2 linked regions of the Lysinibacter sp. HNR genome follow. The protein of the gene in region 1 binds, or shares a complex with, the protein of each later gene. Links are inferred from orthologs where the notes say so. Each region holds a gene or a part of one and is shown on either strand. Other genes may lie near its edges. The genes, in order: hisH and hisF.

Region 1 (10,386 bases):
GGTTCAAGGCGACCCCCGCTCGTGTCGGCGGGACTATAGGGTAACCAAAAGAGCGAAACGATCGCCAACATCAAAATAATTCCCGCGAGGATTGAACCGATGATAAGGGTGGGAGAAGATTTCACGATCACCTATTTCCCGAAATGCTTGTGCGCAGTCGCGGATCAACCAGCCGCTGGGCAATATCCGCGATAAAACCCACCAGCAACACAAAGATCGTGCTAAACAAGAGAACAGCCTGGATGCTCGGATAGTCGTGCTGGGCGATCGCCTGTAGAAGCATGCTCCCGATGCCAGGCAACGTAAAAACGCTCTCCACCACCACGGCACCAAGAAACGTGGTGGCAAGCTCGATCCCCAGAATAGCAATCACCGGAACCGAGCCGTTTCGCACCCCGTGCATCAGCATCGCCTGCCCAAAACTGGAACCAAGCGCCCGCGATGTGCGCAGGTAGTCGCTCCCCACCACGTCCACGGTTGCCGAGCGCACGTAGCGCGAGAGCGAGGCGGTCATGACAATCACGATTGTCGCCACGGGAAGGATAAGGGAGGTGAGAGCCCGGCCCGGATCTGCCCACTCCGTTCGCGGAAAGCCTCCGGAGGGAAGCAGCTGCAGACCCAGCGCAAACGCCCACACCAGAAGGATGCCCACCCAAAAAACGGGCACGGCCACCCCCAATTGGGCAAAGCCGGAGAGCACCGTACCGTACCAGCGATCCGCGCGATATCCCGCAATAAAGCCGATGACCAGCGACAGTATGGTGGCTATGACAAAGGAGATGAAGGTGAGCGGCAGCGTCACCTGCAACCGACTCAGTACCTCGGGAAGCACGGGTTGACCGCTAACAAAGGAGTTGCCCAGATCGAGTGTCACAATCTGTCCGACCCAGCTCACAAACTGTTCAAACAGCGGACGATCAGAACCCATCTCGGCCCGCGCGGCCGCGATCTGCTCCGGGGTTGCGTCCACCGACAGCAGCGCGTTTGCCGGGTCACCCGGAAGTAGTCGAAGCAGCACAAAGATGACCACCATCGCCGCGATGAGGGACAGCAGCAAAAAGAGCAGTCGCCTAAGCAGATAGGTGGTCATCTATGAATCTTAAACCCTGTCTAGTTCTTCACGATGTCGTAGACGAAGAACTGTGAGTTAAGACCGTTCACCGGGTAACCGGAGACGTTGTTGGCTGCCACCACAATCTGTGGGTACAGGTAGAGCCAGAGGCTGGCCGCATCCTCGGCAGTGATCTCGTTAACCCGGATGAGTTTTTCGGTCTGCTCATCGGTGCTTGCTGCCTGCTCCGCCTCGGTGACCAGCTGGGTCACCTCGGGGTTATTGTAGCCCCAGTAGAAGTCAGGATTTCCGTACCACACCACATCACGGTCGTTCACGTGCTCCTGGAGTGTGGCCTCAAAGTCTCTCTCGGTAAACACCTTGGAGTACCACTCGTCCGCCGTAATCACGTTGATATTCACGATCACACCGACCTTGGCCAGCTCGCTCTTCACAAACTCCGCAACAACGGGATGAGGGTCGTAGTTTGGGGTGTCGAGGGTAAATTCAAAACCGTCTGCGTAACCGGCCTCCGCAAGCTGCTGCTTAGCCAGATCAACGTCGTAGGGGTTCACATCGACCAGGTCTTTGTACCAGGGGTCGCTCGGGGGAACCATAGAACCGATGAGGGTTCCGTGTCCGCCCCAGATCGAATCAAGAAGTTTTTCACGATCGATCGCCGAGTATAGTGCCTTGCGCACAAGCGTATTATCAAAGGGTGCCACCCTATTATTGAAGGCAAGCAGTTCTTTGGTAGTGGAGGTTCCCTCGCTAACGGTGTAGTCGGAGTTACCCTCGAACTGTGCCAGCGAGTCGGGACTTTGGATACTCGTGACCACATCAACCGCTCCGGTAAGCAGTGCGTTACTGAGGGCCGTTGCGTCGGTGAAGTAGTTAAAGACCACCTCTTGGTTCTGGGCTTTCTCACCCCAGTATTGGTCAAAACGCTCAAGACTGAGCGAGTTTCCGCGTCGCCACTCGCCTAGAGTGTACGGGCCGGTTCCGTCTTCGGTGGCCGAGATGTCTGTAGCCTCGCTATTGACGACCCACACGTAGCTGAGGAGATAGGGGAAGGAGATGGAGGGGGCGCTCAGATTAAACACGACCGTGCTCTCATCCGGGGTTTCAATGCTCGAGATCACCCGAAAACTATTTTTGCGAGCGGCTTTTGATTCCTCGGCTATAACCCGCTCCACGCTCGACTTGACATCGGCTGCGGTAAGTTGTTTTCCCGAGTGGAAGATGACCCCCTCGCGCAGCGTGGCGGTGTAGGTGAGGCCGTCTTCTGAGCGGTCGATCGACTCAGCCAACAGCAGAGATTGGCTTCCGTCATCGTTGATCCGCGACAATCCCTCGTATACGTTGCCCGAGAACGCCTCCGTTACGCCCTGACCACCACCACCGGTGTTATCAAGATTACCCGGCTCATAGAGCGAGCCGATCTCGATCACCGCGTTAGGATCGGGAGAACCGTCGGCTGTAGCGCCGTTGCCGCTACCGGCGCAGCCGCTCAGTATCAGGGCGGTGGCCAGACCCAGGGCAGCAAAAAGCAGGGGTTTTTTCTTCAATGTGGGGGGCTCCTCGTGTTGATGGTTATTTATCGACGCTGACGGTCACTTATTCACTACTTTTTTCTCACCGGCAAGAACCGCTGTTTTTAGACGATTCTGGGCGGGCGGAAGCGGGCAGTTGTAGTGCGGCGAGAAACCGCAGGGGGGCACAAAGGCCCGATTAAAGTCGAGCACAACCACTCCCGCTTCTCCCCGGGCAAGCTGGGTGGGAATGCGCAGAAAACGCCCCGGGGAGTAGGTTGCGATACTGGAGTCTGCCGCCCCGTTGGTGGGGTCGGCAAATACGAGGAGCAGGGTGCCGTTATCGTCAAACGCGCTGAGGGTGTACTCCTCACCCTCGAGGGTGAGGGAGATATCTCCGGGGACCACCAGGTCACGGGTCCCCCCGTTGTCGCGGATGTGCTCAAACGGGATGACTCGCTCCGCATCCACCGGCGTAAACTGGGCTTCCACAACCCACTCGGGGTTGAAGGGAAACGTGTCGATGTGATCGAAGTTCTGAATTGCCTCGGAGGTCGCGTCCCACAGCCGCACACCGGTTTCGATAGCGCCCGTGTCCGGGTTTGTCCGTTGAATATCGGTAACGGTGATATTGCTCGGCTGCCCCACCTGTTCCTCGGCCGCGTTTGGCCCGTCGGAGGTGTGCCAACGAGTCTCGATAAGGGCTAGGTTTCCAGTGGGGGCTGTTACCGCTCGGCCACGACCGATAACCCATCCCTCGTGTGATGCCCCGGCCTTCGTGACGGTATCGACCGAGGCTCGGAGTGGTGTGTGTGAGGTATTTTCTGTCATGATCTTTTAATTCTCCGGCTGCGATTCATAAAAACGACTTATATGTCACTGAGTTACGCTCATGTCATCCCTACAGGCCGCTCTGCGAGGGTTGGTGTGCGTGGGATAAACACTCTCCTCACGGAATAACGCTCACTCGCGCCAAAGAATTCCGTTATAGAGGTAAAAATCCAAAATTATTGTGACGCAAGCTTGAGGGCGAGTGAGTCTACCCTCTCTGCGATCACCTCGCTCTGCCCCCAGAGGCGCTGCAGAGAGAGCAACAGGGCATCCACACGCTCACGGTCAAGGCCGGGGACAAGCCGCAGTGTCACAAGTGTTTCCGGAGCCACAAGCGTGGCCGAGGGGTCACCATCGGCAAGCTCCACCGAAACCACCTCGGGTACCTCTGCTATTGAGCGCTCAAACACGGCGTTGATCTCTGGGTCACTCCAGGCGGGCTGCCAGGGCAGCGATTGGGCGATAGCCCACACGGCCGGCCGACGGAGCACAAACTGGGTGTCCGATCCGGGGTCGAGCACCACCAGGCTCGTTTCATCTCCCGCTGCGGCCAAGGCTACCCGAACGCCGTCGGCGGGAACGGGCCTGGCGTCCGAGCTCCAGCGTCCCATCGCCTCGACAGATGAAAACACGGGGAGGGCCTTACGTCCGTCCGGAGCCGCCACCGTCACGATCGATAGCTCCTGCGTCTTATCGACAACCTTCCCCGCCGGGGTAACACCCACCTCACCCGCCTCCGCGATGAGGGGTATCAGGAGTCTCGACTCACGAAAAGCGTCAATAACACCGGTGATATCGGACTGTTTGTTGTGGAAGGCGCTCAGCGCGGCACGCAGCTGCTCGGGCATCTTGCCATCGTCACCCGCAAAATCGTTGCTCTCAAATGAGCGTCCCGCCCAGGGCTGCCCCGCTGAATCCGCGTGCGGTTGCTCACCAAGGCTGAGCGAGGGGGCACCCGCCTGATGTGTGGAACCCAGATTTTTTGCGGCCATATTTCTCTCTCAACTAGTCGCCCGCGACGTCGAGCGCCTCCGGCAGAGTGAACGCCCCCGCGTAGAGGGCTTTCCCCACGATGGCGCCCTCAAGCCCATACGGAACCAGCTCACGCAGGGCGGCCAGGTCGTCCAGGCTTGATACGCCGCCAGACGCCACAACCGGACGGTGGGTGCGCTGAAGAATCTTGCGTAATAGATCGAGGTTTGGCCCCTGAAGCGTGCCGTCTTTGGTGACGTCAGTGACAACATAGCGTGTGCATCCGGCGTCTTCGAGACGATCAAGCACCTCCCAGAGGTCGCCACCCTCCCGAGTCCAGCCACGCGCCGCCAGGGTATTACCGCGCACATCAAGACCCACCGCGATGAGTTCGCCATACTGCGCGATCACGCTTCGAGTCCACTCGGGGTTTTCGAGAGCGGCGGTTCCGAGGTTAACCCGTTTGGGATCCAGTGAAAGGGCTGCCTCAAGGCTCGCATCATCACGGATGCCACCGGATAGCTCAATCTTCACTCCCCGACTCTGCTTGATCACCTTGCGGATCACCGAGGCGTTATTCCCGCGCCCAAAAGCGGCGTCCAGGTCAACCAGGTGGATCCACTCGGCTCCCTGCTCCACCCAGTCATAGGCCGCGTCGACGGGAGAACCGTAGTTTGTTTCAGTTCCCGCCTCGCCCTGGGTGAGGCGAACCGCCTTACCCCCCGCCACATCCACGGCCGGGAGAAGTTCCAGTCGAGGGCGCTTATTAAATTCGCTCATGCTGTCCTACTTATTCGTGGGGTGCCCGCATTATTGCGTCCGCACCCAAAGGGAAATTCTAGCCAGGTTTACCCGAGAGTGCCAAGCCAGTGCGAAAGCAGGCGAATACCCGCATCCCCAGATTTTTCGGGATGAAACTGTGTCGCCATCAGTGGACCGTTTTCTACTGCCGCGATAAAGCGGGAACCGTATTCCGCCCAGGTAACCGCGGGCCTCGGGATCGCCGGGTGGGGATCGAGGCTCCACTCCTGCGCACCGTTTGAGTGGACAAAATAAAAACGTTCCTGGTCAAGCCCCCGGAAGAGTACCGAGTTATCGGGAGCCTCTACGTGGCTCCACCCGATGTGCGGAAGAATCGGTGCGTCTAGCTGGGTGACCTGTCCCGGCCACTCCCCCAGACCCTCCGTAGTAACTCCCCGCTCAATTCCCCTCTCGAACATCACCTGTAGACCGACGCAGATACCAAAGACCGCTCGGCCCCCGGCAAGACGCCTATCGATCAATTCGGTACCGCGAACCGCGTTAAGCTGATTCATGACGGCTTGAAACGCACCGACCCCGGGAACAACCAGGCCGTGAGCCTCCATTGCCTGTTTGCGGTCGGAGGTGAGCACGGCGTCCGCACCGGCCTTTTCCAGGGCACGAACCACCGAGTGTACGTTTCCCGAGCCGTAATCAAAAACAACAACGCGTGGCGAACTCACAGCGCGCCCTTAGTCGAGGGAATCCCGGATACCGCGGCATCAAACGCTTTAGCCTGCCGAAACGCCCGTGCAAAGGCTTTAAACTCCGCCTCCGCAATGTGGTGCGGGTCGCGGCCCTCAAGCAGCCGAATGTGTGCGGTAAGCCTCGCGTTCAGGGTAATCGCCTCAAAAAAATGGCGCACCATAGAGCCGGTAAAGTGACCACCGATCAGGTGAAACTCAAACCCCTGCGGCTCGCCGCTGTGCACCAGATAGGGGCGCCCAGAAATATCGATGACAGCCTGGGCCAGCGCCTCGTCCAGCGGAACCAGCGCATCGCCATACCGGGCAATGCCAGACTTGCGTCCGAGCGCCTCAAGGATCGCCTGACCCAGCGCTATCCCGGTATCCTCAACCGTGTGGTGAATATCGATGTGGGTGTCCCCGGTAGCTCTCACCGTGAGATCGGTGAGGGAATGCTTTGCAAAGGCGTTGAGCATGTGGTCAAAGAACGGGACCGTGGTGCTGATATGAGATTCACCTGTTCCGTCTAGATTAAGCTCAAGCTCGATACTCGATTCGCTGGTGCTCCTGTGAATACTAGCGGTTCTCGGGGCGCGCGTCGCAAGTTCCTCTGTCATGCGTTCCATCCTATCGCTGAGTGGTGAGCGGGATAACCGCACGGGCCTTAGCGAGGTAGCTGCGCGATTTTCTCGAGGAACAGGGAGGTCTCGCTGTGGGTCCCCACGCTTACCCGGAGGTGTCCGGGGATTCCCACATCACGAATCAGGATGCCCTGCCCCCGCAAAGCCTCAAATGTCGCCTGCGGGTTACTCACTCCCCCAAACAGCACGAAGTTGCCCTCACTGGGGTGCACGGTGTATCCCATATCGCTCAGCGCACGAGCGATACGAACTCTTTCATCGCGCATCGCGCCTACCGCGGCGAGCATGGTGGTGCTGTGCCGCAACGCGGCGATACCCGCCGCCTGGGTGAGTGCGGAGAGGTGATACGGCAAGCGGACCAGGTGCATAGCGTCAATCGCCGCAGGGTTTCCCGCTAGGTAACCGATACGCACACCGGCAAAAGCAAATGCCTTACTCATGGTGCGCGACACGAGGAGACGGTCTCGGCCCGGCAGTAGTGTGAGGGCTGACTCGTAGGCCTCCGAACCAAACTCAGCGTAGGCCTCGTCCACCACCACAATCCCATTGGTCACATCGTAGAGCGCTCGAATAGTATCAAGCGGCATCGGGGTGCCGGTGGGGTTGTTGGGGGTACAGATAATTGTGATGTCCGGGGTGTGTGCGCGCACGGCGGCCACAGCGTCTTCGGCAGAGAGAGAAAAGTCCGTGCCGCGGGGGACGGGGATCCACTCGGTTCCCGTGCCGCTTGCAAGCAGCGGGTACATCGAATAGGTAGGCACAAAGCTCAGCAGGCTGCGACCCGGGCCGCCAAACGCCTGAAGCACCTGTTGCAAGATCTCGTTGGACCCGTTTGCGGCCCAGAGGTTATCAACGGTAAGGCCGTGCCCCAGGTAGCGGGCAAGCGATTCTCGCAATTCACCAAAATCGCGGTCGGGATAGCGGTTGGCACGAGTCACCTCTGTCGCAAGAGAAGACACAATATCAGCCGCAACCTCCTCGGGAATTGGATGCGGATTCTCGTTCACATTGAGATTAATAGATGCCGCATCCTGCGGGGCACCGTAGGGTTTTTTCCCCACAAGATCGGGGCGGAGCGGGAGGTCGTCAAGAGTAGCCACGCAACTAAATATACGCAGCCATCTGGAACGAGCCAAAATTCTCAGCAAAATCATTAAAATCAGACGCTAAAATACTAAAGTCTAACCACCAGAACGTGAAGGAAGCTTTTGCAACGCCACCCCACCACCCCAGTAACAGGCCGACACCAAAAACCGGTGGGCGCTACCTCTAGAGCCCTCGGATACATTATCTTCACCAGCCGCTGGCTCCAGGCACCGCTGTACCTCGGGCTTATTGTTGCCCAGGCCGTCTATGTTGTTGTCTTTATGATCGAGCTGTGGCATCTCATTGAGAGCGTGTTTGCGGGCGGAGAAGGTATCACCGAAGCTGCCATCATGTTGACGGTGCTGGGCCTCATCGACGTTGTGATGATTGCCAACCTGCTCATCATGGTGATCATTGGCGGGTACGAGATCTTTGTCTCTAAGGTTCGTGTTGAGGGGCACCCTGACGAGCCCGATTGGCTTTCACATGTCAACGCGAACCTGCTCAAGATCAAACTGTCAATCTCGATCATCAGCATCTCGTCGATTCATCTTCTCAAAACCTTCATTGAGGTTGGCCCCATAGGGGGTAAGGGCGCACAGGCAGAAAAGGCCGACGCTCTCTTCACCAGCCAGGGCGTTATGTGGCAGGTGATTATTCACCTGACCTTCATCGTTTCGGCGTTAGCTTTGGCCTGGATAGATCGGGTGCAGAACAAAACGCTGATGGAGGCGGCCGCCCTGGGGCAGGGTCCGGGTGCCCACTCTACGGAGTCCTCAACAACTCCCGCACCCTCGCATGCCCCCGCCGCGCAGGTGTCTGCGTCGGCTCCCGCAAGCTAGGGCTTAGGGTCACGCATACCAGCAGGAGAGACGACACTCGCACCCCACGAACCGACTCGTCCCTCCTGTGGTGAGAAGAACCCGTCTCCTAGTCGACCTGTGCGATAATTTGCCGGCCCGTTACCCGACAGGTTACTCGAGCCAGAGAACCGCTGTTGGTCTCTTCGGCAATAACTTTGCCGTCAATAAGTATCTTGCAATTGATCTCACCGGTGGAGTCCGCTCGATTGGTCCCGTTCAACTTCAACACGTCAAAATGAGCAACCCTACCGTCGGTCTCCGTGCTCCACGGCAGTTGCGGCTGCTCGTGATACATCTCCCAAGCGCCATCAATATACGATGAAAACGAGACGTCTGCCGCGCCGCTGCCCGTCATCTGATACTCAACGGATACCGGGGTATGGCGCGCAACGATTCGCTCCGCCTCCTCTTTGATAAGGCCGGACGCGTGTATCACGGCATTAAAAAAGGAAGCGTAAACGATAAACAAAGTCACACTAACAATGGTTGCGATAGTGGATATGATCGTTCCCGCAAGAGCGGTGCCCTTGCTACGTCCCTTCACGGCAAGCCCGATAATGCCAAAAATAAGACCAAGAATTGCAAGAATCAGCGCGAGGAGGTTAATAACGGGTAGAGGCGAGAATACTAGCGCAATGATACCGAGCACCATTCCCGTGATACCAAAGCCATTTGTGACGTCCCTCCGAGGAGAGTCTATTTGAGGAGTGTTTGTTTCCGGGTAGGTCATGCTTGCTCCAATCATGAGAATAGTCAGCTTCTACACAGAATACCTTGCCCATAACTTTAACCGCTACGTGAAGGTTTGCGTCCCCAACATCACAAAGCCAACGTTACCGAGATAAATGTCGCATCCAGCTGGGGCGAACCAAGACGAGCGACCAAGCAGACCTCTCCGGCGCGATACCGAGCGGCCCGCCGCACGCTCCCAGGCTCAGCTTCTGACTTCTTTTTTTCCGATTTTCAATACCCGCTTTACAGCTTGAGCCTGTCGTGAATTATGAACCATCGTTCTTAGTTTTCTGAATTCGAGGCGCTGCACAAAAGCGAATCTTTCTCTCTCCGATCTCTTGACAGATGAAAAGCTAACATCTACGCTCTACCTAACGAACGTTAGTTAGGCAAAGACGATGACTAGAGATCGCATACTCCTGATCGCAACCAGACACTTCGCGAACGCAGGTTTATCGGGAGCTTCCCTCAGGGAAATCGCCTCCGAGGTGGGAATCAAGGCCCCCTCTATCTACACGCATTTTGCAAGTAAAGAAGAACTGTTTGCTGAGGTGTACACCGCGGCGGTAGCCGAACATCGGCGATTCTTTGTCGACCTCCTCCAGAGAACTGCGCAACTCACCCCGATGGAAAGGCTATTTCAGCTCCTCGTCGGAGTGCCAACCTTCTACACCGATCGACCCGAGCTCATCGATTTTCATCTCAGAGCGGTGGCGGATGGAGGACCGGTATGGGATCCAAAACTCAGAACACCGTTTCGTGCTGAAGAGTCCGATCTTCTCACGAATATTCGCGACACGTACGTAGAAGGGCGAAACCGCGGGAGCTTCGTGGATCTGAATCCCGACACCTTTGCGTCCCACTTCCTCTGCCTCATGGACGGGCTGTTCCTGCAGCTAAAACATTACCCTCCGGATCTGTACGACGAACGGTTGAACTCCACCTGGAGCTTCGTGACCTCAGCGCTGAGCGTTAATTCCGGGCCCACGGAAAGGTATCACGATGACAACTGATGTCAACAACAAGACCTCAACAGTCACCTCTCGCGTCTTCAAGAACGGGACTCGATCAGACTACGAACGAACCACGGTCCCCCCTGAAGAACGGAAAGGGTGGGTGCCCATTGCAGGAATCTGGATCGCGGTCGGCATCGACATCTCGGGGACGATCCTCGGTGCCCAACTCGGCGCT
Region 2 (10,409 bases), 1.0 Mb from region 1 along the record:
AGCACCACCGAGCAGAGCACCAAAGATAGCGATTCCGCCTTCCCAGACGGCAAAGACCTTCCACCACTCCGCACCGGGGTAGAAAAAATCACCCGGGTGAGTGAGAACGTGATACATGCGGGCACCAATAATTCCCAGCACCACGGTGAATAAACCAAAGTCGATGGTGACACCGTTTTCACCGCCACGCTTTGTGAGTCGGTAGTTGGTAATAATCCCGGCCGCAATAATACCGGCAAGAATACACAGGGCGTAAAAGTGCAGCCGGAGTTCTGCGCCCCAAGGCAGAGTGAGAGTCCAGTAGCTCACGTCCGGGCTGGGAATACTCATGGGAAGCAGTGCTGTCATCACGTCTACCTGATATTTCTCTCTACTCTTTTAAAAATAAGACGCCGCTCACGAATTCAAGCGTACGCCCCTGTCGATTCTAGACTAATGCGCCGCCGAGAGGGAGGCCGCAACGTCGGATAGCTCGGATATTCCTCCCTCGGAAAGCGCACGAACAAGCGCCGAGCCCACAATCGCACCGTCCGCATAACTCAGGATCTGCGAGACGTGCTCGGGGCGCGATATCCCCAGGCCCACGCAGGAGTACGCGGTTCCACTCTGCCGCTGATTCGCCTGTTTCCGGAGCCTCGAGACCAGGGTTTCGGCGGCCCCGTCTACGTCGTTTCTCGTGCCCGTCACGCCCATGGTCGACACCGCATACACAAAACCGCGGCTCTTCTCCACCGCCTGCAGGAGTCTGGTGTCGGTTGATGAGGGGGCAGCAAGAAAGATACGGTCAAGACCGGTGCGCTCTGATGCGCTCAACCAATCGGCCCCCTCGTCAGGGATCAGGTCAGGGGTGATGAGTCCAGCACCACCGACAGCAGTAAGGTCATCCGCGAATCGGTCAACGCCGTACTGCATCACCGGGTTCCAGTAGGTCATCATCACGACGGGAACGTCAACTTCGGCACGAATTTCCCGAACGGCGGTAAAGCCGTCGGCCAGGCGAAAACCATTTTCGCGAGCACGGAGCGTAGCCGCCTGAATGACCGGGCCATCCATCACGGGATCAGAGTAGGGCAGCCCGAGCTCAATCACGTCAAAACCTGCCCGTGCAAGTGTTATTGCGGCCTCAATACTGGTCTCTAGGTTCGGGAATCCCACCGGTAGGTAGCCGATGAGAGCCCCGGAGCCAGCGTCACGGCGCACAGAGATTGCACGCTCTACCGTTGAATCGGGAAAGACGGCGACCCGGTTCGCCTCCGCATCACTCACTCCAACGCCCTCTCTGTTGTCACCATTCATATCCCGATCACTCATTCCCCGCCACGGTCGACGTGCGAGAGGAGCCTTCCTGTGTCGCTGCGTCAAACAGATCAAAATATTCTGCCGCGGTCTGCATGTCTTTATCACCCCGACCACTGAGATTCACCAGAATTGTGCTCTCCTGTCCGAGCTCGCGCCCAAGCTCAAGCGCACCCGCAAGGGCGTGAGCCGACTCGATAGCGGGGATAATACCCTCTGTGCGTGAGAGCAGGAGAAGGGCGTTCATAGCGTCGGCATCTTTCACCGGTCGATAGTGGGCCCGTCCGATCCCAGCCAACCAGGAGTGTTCTGGACCGACACCGGGATAGTCAAGCCCGGCCGAGATTGAGTGTGACTCCAGTGTCTGTCCGTCTTCGTCCTGAAGCATCAGGCTTCGGGCCCCGTGCAGCACACCGGGACGTCCCCGAGAAAGGGTGGCCGCGTGGCGCGGGGTGTCTACTCCTTCCCCAGCGGCTTCAAATCCATAAAGAGCAACTCCGGGGTCGTCAAGAAATGCGTGGAAAACTCCGATAGCGTTTGATCCCCCACCGACACAGGCCGCGACGGCATCGGGAAGCCCTCCCGTGAGCTGTAGAACCTGATCCCGAGCCTCCTCACCGATAATCTTTTGAAAATCACGCACCATGGCGGGGAAGGGATGCGGTCCGGCTACCGTCCCAAAGATATAATTTGTATGGTCAACATTAGTCACCCAATCACGCATGGCCTCGTTGATTGCATCTTTTAGGGTTCGTGAACCTGCCTTGACCGCTACAACCTCAGCACCGAGCAACCTCATCCTGGCAACATTCAGCGCCTGCCGCTCAGTATCGACTTCACCCATGTACACCACGCACTCGAGCCCAAAAAGGGCAGCCGCAGTAGCGGTGGCCACGCCGTGCTGACCGGCCCCCGTCTCGGCAATGACACGAGTTTTTCCGATGCGTTTAGTCAGCAGCGCCTGCCCCAGCACGTTATTAATCTTGTGTGAGCCGGTATGGTTGAGATCTTCCCGCTTAAGAATGACCCTCGCTCCCCCCGCGTGCTTTGCAAAACGAGGTACCTCCGTGATGACTGAAGGGCGCCCCACGTAGCTACGAAGCAGATGCGTAAGTTCACTCGCAAAATCGGAAGAATGACGCGCAACTTCGTAAGCCTGAGTCAGCTCATCCAGGGCAGCCACAAGTGACTCGGGGACAAACCGTCCCCCAAAATCACCAAAGTACGGACCTTCTTCATCTCTTAAAGACATCAAGTATCACTATTTTTCTGTTTAAACAGCAAGAAAATGGGCGAGCGTGGCCAGGGGGTCCCCCGTGACCAGAGCCTCACCAACCAGCACAACATCCGCGCCATCTCGTCGATAGCGAGCAACGTCCTCGGCAGAATGAACGGCAGACTCAGCCACACGGATCACACCGGCGGGAATCTGATCGGCGAGACGACCAAAAAGACTGTTATCCAACTCAAAGGTGGAGAGATTACGAGCGTTTACCCCCACCAAGTTGGCACCAATATCAATGGCACGAGACACCTCGTCGGCGCTGTGGGTCTCGACCAGCGTGGCCATGCCCAATTCAGCGCTGAGGTTGTAGAGCGAGGTGAGTTGCTTCTGATCGAGGGCCGCCACAATAAGCAACACCATATCGGCGCCGGAGGCCCGCGCTTCAAAAACCTGATAGGGGTTTGAGATAAAATCCTTACGCAAAACGGGCAAGGAAACGGCTTCGCGAACCGCTTCAAGATCGGCCAGTGAGCCACCAAATTTACGGCCCTCGGTGAGAACGCTGACCGCACTAGCACCGCCCGTCTCGTAGAGGCTCGCAAGCGCGGCAGGGTCGGGAATATCGGCAAGCACACCCCGCGACGGGCTGGCCCGTTTTATCTCGGCAATAATTTTAACGGTGTCTTCGGGTCGCAAAAAAGCGATAGCGTCACGCGCGGGATCCTGCGCTAAGGCATCCGCCTCAACCCTGTTGAAAGGACGTGTTTCCCGGCGAACAGCGGCATCTTCGCGGGCGGCCGCCATCAACGACTCAAGCACGCTAGTCGTGAGCCTTTGCAACGTATTTTGGGCCTCTCACACCGTAACCGGCCTTACCCAAAATCCATCCCACAATAAGGCCAAGAACAAGCAGTCCCACGGAAGACCACACGATTATCGGCTGATGCAGGAAGAAGGCAACGGTTCCGATTGCAAACGCAACCAGCATGATAATGACCGTGGTCCACGCAGCAGGCGAGTGACCGTGACCGGGCTCTTCGTGTTCGATACTCATGAAACTCCTAACAAGTTCTACCGTGGTAGTCTATCCGGCACACAGCCTCTTCGCATATTCGACCCACAATCATCTTTAAAATTTCCTACAGAACGGCGAAGGGGCAATAGTATTCGCTGGCGTGGAGCCACCGTAAACCGAGGCAAGAAGCCTCTATACACTGGGGTCGGAACCGCGCGATTGCCGATCCCACTCATCAATGCGATCCCCCGCAGCTGGATCGGACTCTCCACTCTCCCTCGTGAGTTCGGCAAAAGCCTCCGCCGATGATTCATCCGGCTCCAAAACCACGGCTTGGTAGCGACGAGACGATCGCGGCCATCGCCGCGCGGTCACCAACACGGCCACACCGCTCAGCGCAACAAAAACCGCAATCACAATACCGAGCACAGGCCATGCGGTGGTTGTAACGCTCTCGACAAGAGCGCTCAGAGACTCAATACCCGTCACTCCCGTCTGGGCCGTGATAAAAGCTTGCCCCCCGGTAATGGGGCTAGAGAGCGCCGAGAGTGAAACCCACACGGCACACGCTCCCAACACGGTCTGCAAAAAACCGAGAATAAAACGAAAAGCCCCTCCCGCGATTGTGAGGGCACCGCCTGCGGCAAGACCTGCCAGAGCAAAGGCACTCAGAGCGGCCGCCGCCTGCTGACCAGTTACCGCAATGACGGGCTCCCCCGCAACATCCGGACGCAGGGTAAGGGTAAACCAGGTTTGACTCCAGGCAAGCAGGAGGAGAGCGTTACTAGCAAGTACCAGAAGAATTATCCAGCGTTTAATACGGGTGGCGCTCCACCCCGAGGCGGTCATCTTTTTAGACGTCCAATCGAGTAAAAGTATTAGCGATTGCCACCGCCCGCAGGGGCGCGGCAGCCTTATTCTGAGACTCTTCAAATTCTAGTTGCGGAACGGAATCCGCCACTATTCCCCCGCCGGCCTGCACGTGTGCCGTGTCGCCAATAATGGTTGCGGTACGGATAGCAATGGCCAGATCCGCCACTCCACTCAGCCCGAAATACCCCACCACGCCACCATAGAGTCCACGCTGTACCGGCTCAAGCGCATCAATAATCTCGAGCGCACGCGGTTTGGGCGCACCGGAGAGAGTTCCCGCTGGAAAGGTCGCCCGGAACACATCGATGAGGCTGCTGTCGTCTCGAAGATCACCCTCAACCGTAGAGACGATATGCATAATATGGCTAAAACGCTCAACCCTCATAAACTCAGTTACCGCCACGCTCGAGGAGTCACACACGCGAAGCAGGTCGTTGCGGGCCAGGTCAACCAGCATAAGGTGTTCCGCACGCTCTTTTTCATCGGTGATGAGCTCCTGTTCAAACGCCTGATCTTTTTCGGGAGTTGTACCGCGCGGCTTAGAGCCAGCGATCGGATGCGTAATCACACGCCCCTCCTGCACCTTCACCAGGGCCTCCGGGCTAGATCCGACGATCGAATACGGGCCCACCCCGTCGGCCTCAAAATTGAAAAGATAGAGATAGGGGCTGGGATTGAGGTGACGCAGAACCCGGTAGACGTCGAGAGGGTCGGCACTGCACTCAAGGTCAAAGCGTTGCGAAATCACAACCTGAAATATGTCACCGTCCACGATATGCCGCTTGGCAACCTCAACCGCCTCAAGGAACTCCTGGCGCTCGCTGCGAGGACGGGGATGTGGCACAGCCGAGAAATCTGCGACTGCCAGGGGGGTCGGAGCGGGGGCAGCAAGACGTTCCTGCAGGCTGTTCAATCGCGATTGGGCGTCCGCCCACAGGTCATCGGCGTCATCGACCCCGTCGTTCAGGACATTCGCAATGAGTGTGACGGTTCCCTCACGGTGATCAATCACGATGAGTTCTGAAACGAAGCTGAGTGCCTGTCCCGGAAGCGTAAAGTCGGCCGGGGGCTGCCCGGGAAGATCTTCAAGCTGACGAACCGCCTCCCATCCGATAAACCCGACCAACCCACCCGTGAGCGCCGGAAAGCCGGGAATCGCAGGTGAATTCCAACGGGTGACAATGGTGTCAACCGCAGCGAGAGGTGCAAGACCGGTAAGAGATACGCCGGCAACCCGCTCCTCAGAGAGGCCGTACCCAACCCAGGTAGAGGCCTCTTCGTGCTGTGTGAGAACCCCAAACGATCCCGCCCCGATAAAGCTAAAGCGAGTCCACACCCCACCCTGCTCCGCTGACTCGAGAAGAAAAGTTCCGGGGGCACCGGCGGCGACCTTGCGGTAGATAGAAACGGGAGAATCGCTATCGGAAAAGAGCACCCGCGAAACGGGGACAGCGCGGTGAGTCGTCAGGAGTTGTAAAAACTCTTTTCGGTCTGTGGAATGGTGTGAAACACCGATCATTGTGGCTACTCTTCCCCCCGATGGAACGGGTTAAATTCCAGATTACGATCCGTAAAGCATGTTACAGAACCAGTATGGCAGGCAACACCAACCTGCTCCACCCGGACAAGAAGGGTATCACCATCGCAGTCCAGGGCAATCCCGCGAACATATTGGTGATGCCCCGAGGTATCCCCCTTACGCCAGAGCTCACCCCGCGAGCGCGACCAGAACGTAACTCGGCCCTCTCGGAGGGTGATGTCGAGTGCCTCTCTATTCATCCAGGCGAGCATCAGAACCTCGTCTGTGAGGTGATTTTGCACGACCACCGGCACAAGACCGTCGGCGTTATAAACGACACGCTCTACACTGGCGGTACCGGGCGTTATATCGGTCACAAGCGCACCTCTTTACCCGCGTTACGAAGAGCGTGCTTGACCTCACCAATAGTCATGGTTCCATCGTGAAAAACAGAGGCCGCGAGAACCGCATCAGCGCCCGCGTCAACAGCGGGGGCAAAGTGCTCGCGTTTCCCAGCACCACCCGAGGCGATGATGGGCACACTGCTTGCCTCTCTTACAGCGGTGATGAGTTCGAGGTCAAAACCAGCGAGTGTACCGTCGGCGTCCATCGAGTTGACGAGGATTTCACCAGCACCCCGTTCCACCACCTCGCGCACCCACGCGATAGCGTCGATGTCTGTTTCGCGCTTACCTCCGTGTGTTGTAAGGACAAAGCCGGAGGGGGTTTTCTCTGAGCGTTTGGTGTCGAGCGACAGGACAATAACCTGCGCACCAAAGCGATCCGCTATCTCGTTAATGAGTCCGGGCCTGGCGATTGCTGCGCTGTTGATGCCCACCTTATCGGCACCGTGCCCCAGGAGACGGGTAACGTCTTCTACCGAGCGGACGCCGCCGCCAACCGTCAGGGGTATAAAAACCTGTTCCGCTGTGCGACGTACCATCTCGTAGGTTGTTGCGCTGTTCTCGACGGTGGCTGTCACATCGAGGAAGGTAAGTTCGTCCGCACCCTGTTCGTAGTAGGTGGCTGCGAGTTCCACGGGATCACCCGCATCTCTGAGGTTGAGGAAGTTAACTCCCTTGACGACACGACCACCCGCAACGTCGAGGCACGGGATGACGCGAGTGGCTACTGACATTTTTTTGTCCTTTAATCTCTCGCTACTCACGCGAGAAGGGTAGTGGGTGGGGTTGGCGTGTTAGAGACGGGCTGCATGGATGGCTGTGACAAGAATCGCGCGCGCTCCCAGCTCATACAGGTTGTCCATCATGCGGTTGGCTTCGTGGCGAGGAATCATAACCCGCACCGCCACCCAGCGTTCGTCACGTAGTGGTGAGATTGTGGGTGACTCGATTCCGGGGGCGAGTTGAACTGCCTCGTCCAGCTTTTCTGAGGGCAGGTCGTAGTCCATGATTACATATTGGCGGGCAACAAGTACTCCACGCAGCCGGCGCAGTAGGGTTTCCAGCCCGTTAGCCTGTTCGGGGGCGCTGATGAGGATTGCGGAGGATTCGAGGATCACCGGCCCGAAGACCTCAAGCCCGGCTGCTCGAAGCGTTGCGCCGGTCTCGACAACGTCGGCGATGGCGTCTGCCACACCCAACCGGACGGCAGATTCAACCGCCCCCTCTAGTTTCACCAGGATTGCGGTAACGCCGTGTGTCTGAAGAAAGTTGTGGACGAGCTGAGGGTAGCTGGTGGCGATACGCAGACCCTCAAGCTGGGTGATGTCGGTGTACTCGCCCACGGGTGCGGCAAAACGAAAGGTGGAGCGGGCAAAGTCTAGGCTGGTTACCTCGAAGGCGCTTGAATCCGAGTCGAGCAGGAGGTCGCGACCCGTGATGCCCACGTCTACGGCTCCCAGGCCCACATGGGTGGCGATATCGCGGGGGCGCAGGTAGAAGAATTCCACGTTGTTAGCGCTGTCGGTATAGACCAGCTGCTTAACATCGCGGCGCAGGGCGTAGCCCGCCTCGGCGAGCATCTGATTGGCGGTCTCGGATAGTGAGCCCTTATTGGGAACGGCGATACGCAACATATCTGAGGTGTCTCTCGGTTATTAAAAATGATGGGGGGGGTTAAAGGTGGCGGTAAATATCGTCTGTTGTGAGACCCTTGGCCAACATCATCACCTGTAGGTGATAGAGCAGCTGCGAAATTTCCTCGGCAGTTTCCTCTTGAGACTCGTACTCGGCGGCCATCCACACCTCGGCGGCCTCCTCGACAATCTTTTTGCCGATGCTGTGCACTCCCGCGTCTAGCTGGGCAACCGTGGCTGAGCCCTCGGGACGTGTCTTGGCCTTGCGGGCGAGTTCTTCAAAGAGCTCATCGAATGTTTTCACGTAGATCAGATTATCGTCTTTAGTGACCGCCATGCGCACGGACCGCTTCACGCAGTGTGGCAATGTTGTCGGCAGGAACCCCACCGAACACACTTGATCCCGCCACAAAGGTATCCGCACCGGCCTCCGCCGCCGCCGTGATGGTGTCTGCGGTGATGCCACCGTCGACCTGGAGCCACACGTCAATTTCTAGGCGTTTTCGTGCATCGTTCAGAAGTCGGAGTTTGGGCATCGTATCGGCCATAAATTTTTGCCCTCCAAAACCGGGTTCCACCGTCATGACCAGTATTTGATCAAACTCCCCCAGTATGTCCAGATATTGCTCTGCTCGGGTGCCCGGTTTTAAGGCGAGGCTGGCTCGTGAACCAATCTGTCGAATTTTACGAGCTAGGGCTACCGGTTCGGCTGTGGCTTCCGCATGGAAGGTGACGGAAAACGCCCCCATTTCGGCGTATCCGGGTGCCCAACGTTCGGGATTTTCAATCATGAGGTGAATATCAAGCGGGATTGGCGAAACCTGCTGGAGCCTTTCAGCAACGGGGAGCCCCAGGGTGAGGTTGGGCACAAAGTGGTTGTCCATCACGTCCACATGAGCGGCATCAGCTGTGCTAATGCGTTGCAGCTCGGTTTCAAGGTTGGCAAAATCCGCCGATAGGATGCTGGGGTAAATTCGCTGACTCACACCCTTTATCCTAACTTTTTAAAGAGAGACACAAACATTGCGTCGGTTCCGTGGCGATGCGGCCAGAGCTGTACGGAAAGGTCGTTACCGTGCGAGTCTTTGCCATCGTTACTGCTATCACCCTTGCCGCCACCCCGAGAGTCCTCACGGGGTGGGGCAACACCAAGATCAACAGGTTCCGGAGCCAGGCGTTGGAGAATTTCTCGCGCTGAGAGCTCGGTCATCTGCGGATGTTTCTTGAGCATTCCGTTCACCACCGTACGGGTTTCCGCGCGGTGTGGTGAGCAGGTCACATAGGCGAGAAGCCCTCCCGGCTTAAGCGCCGTCACCGCGGCCTCGAGCAGAGCATCCTGTAGCGATGTGAGCGGAGGTATGTCCGTGGGGTCTTTACGCCACCTGGCTTCCGGACGACGGCGCAGCGCACCAAGACCGGTGCAGGGTGCATCAACCATAATTCGGTGAAAACCTTCCGGGTAGCGCCCGGGTATTGTTTGGCCTTCACCCACCACAACGTCAACCGCGTCCTGAACCGCAATAACGGACTTTCGTACGAGGTTGGCCCGCGCCGGAACCACTTCGTTTGCAATCACGTGAGCACCGCCCAGACGGGCCTCCGCACCAAGGATGGCACTTTTACCTCCGGGGCCGGCACACATGTCCAGCCACATCTCGCCTTCTTCCACCTCGCGAGCACGGGTCAAAATGAGGGCGGCCACCTGAGAGCCCTGGTCTTGCACACGTATCCAGCCGTTGCTAGGTCCCGTCACTTGGGAGGGGTCGCCCCTCTCGAGAGTGTGACCTAGCGGAGAGACGGTTGACGCGGTGGCTCGGGTATCCTGGGAAATATTTTTGGGGCTTCCCGGCAGGGTAACCAGGCTTACTCGCGGTGATCGATTATCTGCCGTCAGCAGTTCCTTGATCTCCTCAGCGCGGCCTTCCGCACGCAGGGATGCTCGAAAGGCCCGGATGACCCACTCGGGGTGTGAGAACTGTGCCGAAAGCCTCGCGTCTGCGTTCGTGAGTTCTCCCAGCACGTCCTCCAGCCACTCCTCGGGTTGCCTACGTCCGAGGCTTCGCAAGACCCCGTTCACAAACCCAACCGCAGATTGACGTCCAACTCGCTTCTGAATATCAACCGTCTCATAGACCGCAGCGTGTACGGGGGTACGCATCCCCAAAATCTGGTGTGCCCCCATTCGGAGCACCACGAGAGCAACCGGGTCGATTGTGTGCAGATCACGCCCGGCAACACGTTCGATAACCCGGTCGTAGTATCCCTGCATCCGCAGGGTTCCGTAAACTAGTTCTGTTGCAAACCCTCGATCGGAGGAATCCAGCCCTGAACTGCGGAGGCGAGAAGGGAGGACCAAGTTTGCATAGGCGTCGGAGTCACGCACCTCGGCCAGAACTTCGTAGGCTAGCAACCGGGCATTTATTGATCGTTCTTGTGAAGCATT

The links.
Region 2: the proteins of hisH (region 1) and hisF are in contact, whole or in part, in a crystal structure (PDB 6RU0), measured with the Thermotoga maritima proteins. The link is inferred for Lysinibacter sp. HNR from one-to-one orthologs. Residues at the interface, in WP_004080484.1 of Thermotoga maritima: Asn15, Arg18, Arg22, Arg117, Leu118, Pro119, His120, Met121, Gly122, Trp123, Asn124, Asn134, Gly135, Tyr136, Tyr138, Val140, Tyr158, Glu180, Lys181, Ser182, Ser183, Lys184, Ile185; in WP_004080486.1 of Thermotoga maritima: Met1, Leu2, Ala3, Arg5, Ser40, Glu41, Asp45, Glu46, Ala70, Glu71, Ile73, Asp74, Ile75, Pro76, Phe77, Asp98, Lys99, Ser122, Gln123, Glu161, Thr195, Leu196, Asn247, Arg249, Glu251.

What each region holds. Positions count from the first base shown.
Region 1 is NZ_CP121684.1:691,060-701,445, reverse strand. What follows is about bases 4,053-6,912. They hold hisH (imidazole glycerol phosphate synthase subunit HisH), read right to left. Parts: upstream 5,871-6,912; coding sequence 5,235-5,870; downstream 4,053-5,234. Other genes in these bases: FrondiHNR_RS03020 (histidinol-phosphate transaminase), read right to left, coding at 6,538-6,912; hisB (imidazoleglycerol-phosphate dehydratase HisB), read right to left, coding at 5,867-6,490; priA (bifunctional 1-(5-phosphoribosyl)-5-((5-phosphoribosylamino)methylideneamino)imidazole-4-carboxamide isomerase/phosphoribosylanthranilate isomerase PriA), read right to left, coding at 4,420-5,166; FrondiHNR_RS03040 (SseB family protein), read right to left, coding at 4,053-4,406. Outside these bases: FrondiHNR_RS03060 (ABC transporter permease), read right to left, coding at 1-125; FrondiHNR_RS03055 (ABC transporter permease), read right to left, coding at 128-1,090; FrondiHNR_RS03050 (ABC transporter substrate-binding protein), read right to left, coding at 1,111-2,619; FrondiHNR_RS03045 (DUF1684 domain-containing protein), read right to left, coding at 2,665-3,414; more of FrondiHNR_RS03040, read right to left, coding at 3,591-4,052; more of FrondiHNR_RS03020, read right to left, coding at 6,913-7,614; FrondiHNR_RS03015 (TIGR00645 family protein), read left to right, coding at 7,723-8,442; FrondiHNR_RS03010 (MmpS family transport accessory protein), read right to left, coding at 8,531-9,193; FrondiHNR_RS03005 (TetR/AcrR family transcriptional regulator), read left to right, coding at 9,594-10,208; FrondiHNR_RS03000 (cytosine permease), read left to right, coding at 10,198-10,386. UniProt on the Escherichia coli protein: IGPS catalyzes the conversion of PRFAR and glutamine to IGP, AICAR and glutamate. The HisH subunit catalyzes the hydrolysis of glutamine to glutamate and ammonia as part of the synthesis of IGP and AICAR.
Region 2 is NZ_CP121684.1:1,690,012-1,700,420, forward strand. What follows is about bases 5,185-8,067. They hold hisF (imidazole glycerol phosphate synthase subunit HisF), read right to left. Parts: upstream 7,067-8,067; coding sequence 6,302-7,066; downstream 5,185-6,301. Other genes in these bases: FrondiHNR_RS07650 (anthranilate synthase component I), read right to left, coding at 5,185-5,928; hisI (phosphoribosyl-AMP cyclohydrolase), read right to left, coding at 5,934-6,305; hisG (ATP phosphoribosyltransferase), read right to left, coding at 7,127-7,966; FrondiHNR_RS07670 (phosphoribosyl-ATP diphosphatase), read right to left, coding at 8,007-8,067. In the rest of the region: lgt (prolipoprotein diacylglyceryl transferase), read right to left, coding at 1-348; trpA (tryptophan synthase subunit alpha), read right to left, coding at 433-1,296; trpB (tryptophan synthase subunit beta), read right to left, coding at 1,304-2,548; indole-3-glycerol phosphate synthase TrpC, read right to left, coding at 2,570-3,340; FrondiHNR_RS07640 (DUF6704 family protein), read right to left, coding at 3,342-3,575; FrondiHNR_RS07645 (Trp biosynthesis-associated membrane protein), read right to left, coding at 3,729-4,385; more of FrondiHNR_RS07650, read right to left, coding at 4,390-5,184; more of FrondiHNR_RS07670, read right to left, coding at 8,068-8,270; rpe (ribulose-phosphate 3-epimerase), read right to left, coding at 8,290-8,952; FrondiHNR_RS07680 (transcription antitermination factor NusB), read right to left, coding at 8,958-10,409.